Regions from separate parts of the Streptomyces sp. NPDC048254 genome, predicted to be linked through region 2. Evidence: riboswitches for the same ligand, from Rfam matches in the RefSeq annotation. Region 2 holds a riboswitch; each other region holds the start of a gene.

Region 1 (2,195 bases), on a different contig from region 2:
TGGTGTGCGCCAGGATGCTGGTCGCCGGCTGGGTGCCGGTCGGGAAGACGGTGTCGGCGATCTGCTTCCGGTCGATGGCGGCCGAGATCGCCTGACGGACCTTCGTGTCCTTGAGTAGGGGCCGCGAGTTGTTGAGCCCCAGGCCGAACACCACACCGGGGTTGGCCCGGCTCCGGAGGGCGACCTGGCCGCCCTTGAGCGCCGCCTCGTTGGCCTTGCCGACGCTGCTGATCACGTCCACCTGCCCGGACCGGAGACTGCCGGCCCGCACCCCCGCCTCGGGTACGACCTTGAACACCAGCTTGTCCAGATAGGCCGCGCCCTTCTTCGACCACAGCGAGGAACCCCAGTCGTACCCGGTCCGCCTGTCCAGGGTGACCGACTGGTTCTGCGCGTACTGCTTCAGCACGAACGGCCCGGAGCCGACCACGCCGTCACTGCACTTCTGCTGCGGGGACTTCTTGACGCTCGCCGAGGATTCGATACCCAGCGAGTGGGTCGAAGTCGCCTGGAGGAACTGGGCGTTGGGCTGCTCGAACGCCACCTTGACGGTGAGCGGGTCGACCACGGTGGTGCTCTTGACGCCGCTCAGATAGCCCTCGGCGAGGGTGCCCAGGGCGCCGAGGCCCGGCACCGCGTCGAAGTTGTCCTTGACTACCTGCGCGGTCAGCTTCGACCCGTCGCTGAAGGTGACCCCCGAGCGCAGATGGAACGTGAACGTCGTCGCGTCGGCACTGATGTCCCAGCTCTTGGCGAGCCACGGCACGATCTTGCCGGTCTTCGGGTCCTGGTCGGTCAGAGAGTCCACGATCTGGCGCACCGAATAGATGGTGTCGTTGCTGCCGACCTGCTGCGGATCCACGCAGCCGGCGTCGGATCCCACCGCGAAGGTCAGGGTGCCGCCGGACTTCGCCTGGCCGCTTCCGCCGCCGGAGCCGTCGTCGCCCGAACCGCACGCGGTCAGCAGGACGCTGGTGGTCAGGAGCGCGGCCAGGGGCGCCCATCGGGAGGGTCTGAAATCCGGGAGTGCAGTCACGGAGGGCTTTCTCCTACTCGTGTCACCCGGCACGGGGTGCCGGGCTTCGGGGCGCGAGGCACGGCCGTGCAGGGGCGTGCGGCCCCGGCCGGATCGGCGCCGGCCGGGAGACGCGCTGTGCAGACGGAGGGCGAACGGAGGCAGGGGGACGACACCGTGGACCGGTGGCGAGGGGAAGGGCGGCGCGAAGGAGCCGTGGCCGGTGACGGAGGTCAGCCGGCGGCAGGCGGGCCGGTCAGAGCCGACAGAGGCAGCTGGTCGAGCGCTTCAGATCTATGTGGCGCCGGCGCGAGAGCCGGGAGTACGCCGTGGCGTCGGCGGGGGAGGCAGCCGGGTGATCGCTGTGTCGCATGCCGGTCCCTCCTCGTCTCCGGCCCCGGTCACGGGGCCACGCGCTTGCGGGAGTCATCGGTGATCCCGCCGGGCTTTCACCTGGAGCACCCCACCGCGGGGGAGGGTTGCCGGTCAGCGAGCCAGGGCTTGACGCTGACACTCAATGCCGTTGGCGATCGTACGGATCGGTTTTGTCGTACGTCAATGCCGCAACCGGACGCCCTGTTCGAGAAGGCGCGACCGTCTCATGTTCCGGGACGCATGGTGGACGCACCTTGTGCCGTGTGCTTTGATCCGGCCATGGAGACCGCAGGTCAGGCACGCACCGTGCGGCTCGACCCGTTCTGGGCGGGCCGTCGCGCCGACCAGTTCGACCAGACCTGTCGCTGACCACTCGCTCCCCTCAGCTCAGCTCAGCTCAGCTCCGTCTCCTCGAAGCGCGTGAACACGCCGCGCGGCCCTTTTCGCCGGCGCGTCCGTCGCGCACCCCCCGACCGCCCCGCCGCAAACCGTCGGAATGAGAGGCATGGCCGTCAACAGCATTGCTCCGACAGGGGTGTTCGCCGCGCTGCGGGTCCGTGACTACCGGATCTACTGGAGCACGGGCCTGGTGTCCAACATCGGCAGCGCCATGCAGGGTGTCGCGCTGGACTGGTTCGTCCTGACGCTCACCCACAGCGGAACCGCGCTCGGCTGGATCGCCGGGCTCCAGTTCGCCCCCGTGCTGCTGTTCGGCCTGTGGGGCGGGGTCGTCGCCGACCGGTACGACCGCCGGACCCTTCTCCTGTGGACCCAGACGCTGTACGCGGTCCAGGCCCTGCTCCTG
Region 2 (2,195 bases):
TAGCCCGGCCCGGAAACGCTCAAACGTACGGCTACGCCCGACGCGCCGCCGTATACGGCCGTACGACGAAGTCACGCCACCCGGCGCTCGGCGTACTCGGCGATCTCCGCCATCGGCGGCCGTTCCTCGGTGTCCACGGAGTAGGTGCGCGGCTCGAAGCCGTCCTCGCCCCGTTCGAACTGGGTCAGGGCGGGCCGGATCAGATGCCCGCGGGCCAGCCGCAGCTGCGCGGTGCGGTAGATCGCGGCGGACATCCGGCCAAGGGCCTGGCCGTCCTGGTGACGGTGTTTGCGGACCCCCACGTCGACCTGGGCGAGGGCGTCCAGGCCGACCAGGTGCAGGGCGTCGACCAGCATGCCCAGCTCCACGCCGTAGCCGACCGGGAAGGGGAGCTGTTCGAGGAGCGAGCGGCGGGCCGCGTACTCGCCGCCGAGCGGCTGGACGAACCCGGCCAGCTGCGGCCAGTGCATGTTCAGCAGCGGGCGGGCCATCAGTTCGGTGACCCGGCCGCCCTGTCCGGCCGAGCCGGCGAGCGGGCGGTCGTACATCGCCTTGACCAGGTCGACGTCCGGGTCGGTCAGCAGCGGGCCGACGATCCCGGTGACGAAGTCGGAGGAGAAGTCACGCAGGTCGGCGTCGATGAAGCAGACGATGTCCCCGGTGGTGACGAGGAGGGAGCGCCAGAGGACCTCGCCCTTGCCGGGGACGGCGGGGATGCGCGGCAGGATCGTGTCGCGGTGGACGACCCGGGCGCCGGCCGCCGCGGCGACCGCCGCCGTACGGTCGGTGGAGCCGGAGTCGACGACCACGATCTCGTCGACGAGCGGCACCTGCCGCATGAGGTCGTGACGGATGATCGCGACGATGTCGCCGACCGTCTCCTCCTCGTTGAGCGCGGGCAGCACGACGGAGACGGACTGACCGGTGCGCTGCTTGGCGGCGAGTATCCGGTGCAGCGGGCGGTCGTTCATGGACCAGGAGCGGGTGGCCAGCCAGCGCTCGACTTCTTCCAGCACAGTCAGCGGCTCCTCACTGTCACGGTCACACTGCGAGGTGTGATCCATCTCGCGGTTCGGACGACTCTCTCAACTGTCCTGGCCTTCGGTTACAGTCTTGAACAACGCCGATGACCATCGCATGTCCGGGGGTCACCGGGCGTTGACAACTACATACCGCTCATCCAGAGGGGCAGAGGGATACGGCCCGATGAAGCCCCGGCAACCCTCCAGTCGGTTACTCGTGGATCGCTGATCACTGCTGATCAGCGTCGATCACTCGCGAGGCTCCCGGCTAGGGAAGGTGCCAAATCCGTCTCACGGCGAGATGCGTCGTGAGGAAGATGAGGAGAAAGGGCCTCGCCTCACATGGCTGTGCAGACTGCTGCGACCACCACCGACTCCACGACCGGCTCCGCGCCCGTCGATCTCGGTCCCGCCACCGCCCTGAGCTGCCGCGAGTGCGGCCACCGCGTGCCGCTCGGCCCGGTGTTCGCCTGCGAGGAGTGTTTCGGCCCGCTCGAAATCGCGTACGACTTCTCGGCCTACGACACCGAGGAGCTGCGGAAGCGGATCGAAGCGGGTCCCGCGAACATCTGGCGTTACGCGCCGCTGCTGCCCGTCCCCGCGGACGTGGCGACCAAGCCGAACATCAACCCGGGCTGGACCAAGCTCGTCCAGGCCGACAACCTGGCGAAGGAGCTGGGCGTCACCGGCGGCCTGTACGTCAAGGACGACTCCGGCAACCCGACGCACTCCTTCAAGGACCGGGTCGTCGCCCAGGCCGTCGAGGCCGCGCGCGCCTTCGGTTACACCACGCTCTCCTGCTCCTCCACCGGCAACCTCGCCGGCGCGGTCGGTGCCGCCGCCGCCCGGGCCGGCTTCCGCTCCTGCGTGTTCATCCCGCACGACCTGGAGCAGGGCAAGATCGTCATGGCCGCGATCTACGGCGGCGAGCTCGTCGGCATCGAGGGCAACTACGACGACGTGAACCGTTTCTGCTCCGAGCTGATCGGTGACTCGGCCGGCGAGGGCTGGGGCTTCGTCAACGTCAACCTGCGGCCGTACTACGCGGAGGGCTCCAAGACCCTGGCGTACGAGATCTGCGAGCAGCTCGGCTGGCGGATCCCGGACCAGCTGGTCGTCCCGATCGCCTCCGGCTCGCAGCTCACGAAGATCGACAAGGGGCTGCAGGAGCTG
Region 3 (2,195 bases), on a different contig from region 2:
GCCAGGATCAGAGCGCCGACGCGACGGCCTGGGCGATGGACCAGATCATGCGCGGCCAGGCGACCGACGCCCAGATCGCGGGCTTCGTCGTCGCCCTGCGGGCCAAGGGCGAGACGGTCGACGAGATCAACGGCCTGGTCCGCACGATGTACGCGCACGCCAACGTCATCGAGGTACCGGGCCGCACGGTGGACATCGTCGGCACCGGCGGTGACGGCGCCAAGACGGTGAACATCTCCACGATGTCGGCACTGGTGGTGGCCGGCGCCGGGGCGAAGGTCGTCAAGCACGGCAACCGGGCGGCGTCCTCCGCGTCCGGTGCCTCGGATGTCCTGGAGAAGCTCGGCGTCAACCTCGATCTGACCCCGCAGCGGGTCGCCGAGGTCGCCGAGGAGGCCGGCATCACCTTCTGCTTCGCCGTCAAGTTCCACCCGGCGCTGCGCCATGCGGGCGCGGCCCGCGGCCAGCTGGGCATCCGCACGGTGTTCAACATCCTCGGCCCGCTGACCAACCCCGCGCAGGTGCGGGCCCAGGCGGTCGGCGTCGCGGATCCGCGCATGGCGCCGGTCGTCGCGGGCGTCTTCGCGGAACGCGGCAACTCCTCCCTGGTCTTCCGCGGCGACGACGGCCTCGACGAGCTGACGACCACCGCCACGTCCCACGTCTGGATCGTCCGCGACGGCAAGGTCACCGAGGAGACCTTCGACCCGCGGGACGTCGGCATCGAGCTGGTCCCGGTGGAGGCGCTGCGCGGCGGCGACCCGTCGTACAACGCGGAGGTCGCCCGCCGGCTCCTGGACGGCGAGACGGGCCCGGTCCGCGACGCGGTCCTGCTGAACTCGGCGGCGGCGCTGGTGGCCCTGGACCCGGGCACCGGAACGCTGGCCGAGCAGATCCGGGCCGGCATGGACAGGGCGGCGGAGTCGATCGACTCGGGCGCGGCCAAGCGGGTGCTGGAGCGCTGGGCGGCGGCGACCAACCGGTAGGCGCCGAGCGGGAAGAGCACGTGGCGCCGGCGCCCTCGTCAGTCCGTCATCCGGACAGAAGTTGCGCGCCGGCGATCACTTCATCTACGTTCTCAGTCAGGTCATGAGTGACAGTCATGAGGCCCCGGCCGACTGTCCGGCAACCCTCCGTCCGTGGCGGGGTGCCCCGGGTGAAGACCAGGCCGTAGGCAGTGAGGTCTGCGGCAAGCGCGGATCCCTCACGCTCTTCTGAAAGAGCACAGCCCAGGGATCCTGGTCATCGAGGGAGTCTCCCGTGAGCAAGCGAATGCGCTAGGGCGTCGAGCCCCACTTCCGCGCACCCCTTTTCACTTTCTTCTTTCCTCTCACGGGAGTTCCGCCATGTCCGTCTCCACCGCTGCCTCCGCCCAGCCCGTTTGCAGCAACATTCCGGGGCCGCTGCCCGTTCTGGGGCGGGATGTCACCGTCCCGCTCGTCACCGGCGGCGAGGTCTCCTACGCCGCCCTCGACTACGCGGCCAGCGCCCCCGCGCTCCAGCGGGTCTGGGACGACGTGGCGGCCTACGCGCCCTACTACGGCAGCGTCCACCGCGGTGCCGGCTACCTCTCCCAGCTGTCGACCGACCTCTTCGAGAACGCCCGGAAGACCGTCGCCGAGTTCCTCGACTGCCGCCCCGACGACCAGCTGGTCTTCACCCGCTCCACGACGGACTCCCTGAACCTCCTGGCCCGCGCCCTGCCCGCCGACTGCCAGGTCTTCGTCTTCGAGACCGAGCACCACGCCTCCCTGCTGCCCTGGCAGGACGCCCGGGTCACCTACCTCAACGCCCCGCGCACCCCGCGGCAGGCGGTGGCGACCCTGGAGCGCGCCCTGGCCGACCGCACTGTGTCCATTGAAGGGGGCTACGGGCCGGCCCTGGTCTGCGTCACCGGCGCCTCGAACGTCACCGGCGAACTGTGGCCGGTCCGCGAGCTGGCCGCCGCCGCGCACGCGCACGGCGCCCGGATCGTCCTGGACGCGGCCCAGCTGGCCCCCCACCACCCGGTCTCCGTCCGTGACCTCGACGTCGACTGGGTCGCCTTCTCCGGCCACAAGCTGTACGCCCCCTTCGGCTCCGGCGTCCTCGCGGGCCGCGCCGACTGGCTCCAGGCCGCCGAGCCCTACCTCGCGGGCGGCGGCGCCAGCCGCAGGGTCACCCGGCGCGAGGACGGGGGAGTGGCCGTGGAGTGG
Region 4 (2,195 bases), on a different contig from region 2:
CCGTACGACTTGTGGACGTCGTGGATCTCCAGGGCGGCGGGCGCGATGTCCGGTGCGGTGGTCATGCGGCGGCCTCCCGGCGTATCCGTTCCCGCAGGTCGCCGAGGCCGGTGCGGAGTTTCTGGAGGGGGGTCGGCGGCAGCGTGCGGGTGGCGCCGCGGGCGAAGTACCGCTCGACGTAGAACTGGACGACGGAGACGGCGCTGGTCAGGATCAGGTACCAGACGGTGGCCACGAGCAGCAGCGGCACGATGTCGCCGGGGTAGGTGCTGCCCATGGACTGCACCGAGCCGAAGAGGTCGAGCAGCGAGACGTAGAACACCAGGGACGTGCCCTTGATCAGCCCGATGAGCTGGTTGACGTAGTTCGGCACGATGGAGCGCAGGGCCTGCGGGAAGACGATCCGGGTGAACTGGTAGCTCTTGGGCAGGCCGAGTGCGGCGGCCGCCTCGTGCTGGCCCTGGTCGACGGAGAGGATGCCGCCGCGGACCACCTCGGCCGCGTAGGCCGCCTCGTTGAGGCTGAGGCCGACCACGGCGACCACCATGTCGGTGGCGAGTTTCGACTCGTCGAAGCTGACGAAGGACGGGCCGAAGGGCACGCCCAGGCTCAACGTCTGGTACAGGGCCGAGAAGTTGTAGAGGAAGATCAGCAGGACGATCAGCGGGATCGAGCGGAACAGCCAGGTGTAGGTCCAGCTCACCGCCCGCAGCACGGGGCTGCCGGAGAGCCGGGCGACGGCCAGCACGACGCCGCCGAGGAGGCCCAGCACGGCGCTGAGCGCGGCGACTTCGAGGGTGACGACGAGGCCGTCGAGGATGGTGGGCCGCAGGAACCAGTAGCGGAACCGGTCCCACTGGTAGAAGGGGTTGGTGGCCAGTCCGTGCGCGAACTGCGCGACGACCACCAGGACGACGGCGGTGGCGATCCACCGGCCGGGGCGGCGCAGTGGCTGAACTCGCTGTGCCTTGATGGGTTTTGACGCTTCGTCAGTGGGCGGCGGTGCCTCGGCGAGGGACACGGTGCCTGGGGGTTCGGTCATGGCGGGCTCCGGCGGAGTCGGACACCCCGGGTCCCACGGCCGGACCGCACGACCGGGCCGCATGCGGGCGGACGGCACGGTGCACGGGGGCGCGCGGGGCAGGGGGGCTGGGCGGACGGCGGCACACCGGGCGGCCGGTGCTTCGACGGGGACGCTGAGGCGCGAAGCTGCGGGAAGCCGGCGGAAGAGCCTGGTCAGACCCGACAGCGGGCGCAGCCCGGTGCGGTACACGCGCTACACAGGGCGCTGTTGACACGGAGCAGGTCGACGGCACGGTCGGCGACGAGCGGGCTCGGATACGGGCGTACGCAGCCCGAGGTGCGGCGCTCGGCCGTCCTGGAAGCTGCGTACATGTCCGTCACCTGTCACTGTCGTGCTGGCCCCCGGGGGGCCTCGCGCTTACCGAATCGTCGCTTGCCGAAACGTCATCGGTCCGGTCGTCACCTGGGGCACCCCACCGCGATGCGAGGGTTGCCGGTCAGCAAGCCAGGGCTTGACGCTGACGCTCTTGACCGTTCTGGTCCGTAAGTAACGCAGTTGCCCGAACGAATGTCAACGCCTGTCCGACTGGCGAAACGGTTCGGGCCGCTCTCACCTGCGCGGAACGCCGGGTGCGTCCGCCGCGTGGCCCGCCCAGTCCAGGATCTGGACGGCCGCGCCGGCGGCTTCCAGACCCTGGCAACGGCCGTGGTGGCGGCGGGCGATGCCGTCGAGGTCGAGGTGGGCGCCGAAGGCCGGGTGGGCGGCCAGCCGGCGGGCGTAGGCCCACAGCACCGGGTGGCCGGCGACGGCGTGCACGGCGGCGGCGTCCAGGTGATTGCGGTGCACGGTGTCGAGTTGCACCAGGGTCACCCACAACTCGACGTCTGCTGCCGTGAGTTGACCGCCGACCAGGAACTCCGCCCCGGTCAGCCGGCGCTCCAGCTCGTCCAGGGCGGCGAGCAGCACCTCCAGCGCCCCCGGGTCGCCACCCGCTCGGCCGGCGTGCTGTGCCGCCTGCTCGATGCCCTCGGCGCACAGCCGCTCGACGGCCTCGATCTCGGCCTCGGCACCGCACGGGTACAGCCGGGTGACGCCGTCGCCGAAGTGGCGGTCCAGGTCACGCAGGATGTCCCGGCTGTGGGTGGAGACGATACGGCCGGACCAGTCGTCG

What was found. A riboswitch is a leader RNA that binds a small molecule or an ion and turns the genes downstream of it on or off. The one in region 2 is predicted to bind S-adenosylmethionine.
Region 1: linked by a shared signal. The riboswitch ahead of ACGFZQ_RS35035 (putative leader peptide) and the one ahead of thrC (threonine synthase) in region 2 are both predicted to bind S-adenosylmethionine.
Region 3: linked by a shared signal. The riboswitch ahead of ACGFZQ_RS30160 (aminotransferase class V-fold PLP-dependent enzyme) and the one ahead of thrC (threonine synthase) in region 2 are both predicted to bind S-adenosylmethionine.
Region 4: linked by a shared signal. The riboswitch ahead of ACGFZQ_RS32415 (amino acid ABC transporter permease) and the one ahead of thrC (threonine synthase) in region 2 are both predicted to bind S-adenosylmethionine.

What each region holds. Positions count from the first base shown of each region.
Region 1 covers NZ_JBICZJ010000015.1:113,823-116,017, reverse strand. Annotated here, with positions in the region: gene ACGFZQ_RS35040 (ABC transporter substrate-binding protein) at 1-1,036, opposite strand, end outside; gene ACGFZQ_RS35035 (putative leader peptide) at 1,272-1,388, opposite strand; SAM riboswitch class IV at 1,424-1,537, opposite strand; gene ACGFZQ_RS35030 (MFS transporter) at 1,896-2,195, shown strand, end outside.
Region 2 covers NZ_JBICZJ010000009.1:272,038-274,232, reverse strand. Annotated here, with positions in the region: gene ACGFZQ_RS25825 (glucosyl-3-phosphoglycerate synthase) at 72-1,016, opposite strand; SAM riboswitch class I at 1,174-1,346, shown strand; gene thrC (threonine synthase) at 1,365-2,195, shown strand, end outside.
Region 3 covers NZ_JBICZJ010000011.1:284,660-286,854, forward strand. Annotated here, with positions in the region: gene trpD (anthranilate phosphoribosyltransferase) at 1-986, shown strand, start outside; SAM riboswitch class IV at 1,086-1,202, shown strand; gene ACGFZQ_RS30160 (aminotransferase class V-fold PLP-dependent enzyme) at 1,347-2,195, shown strand, end outside.
Region 4 covers NZ_JBICZJ010000013.1:70,458-72,652, reverse strand. Annotated here, with positions in the region: gene ACGFZQ_RS32420 (amino acid ABC transporter ATP-binding protein) at 1-65, opposite strand, end outside; gene ACGFZQ_RS32415 (amino acid ABC transporter permease) at 62-1,042, opposite strand; SAM riboswitch class IV at 1,433-1,556, opposite strand; gene ACGFZQ_RS32410 (glutathione S-transferase C-terminal domain-containing protein) at 1,634-2,195, opposite strand, start outside.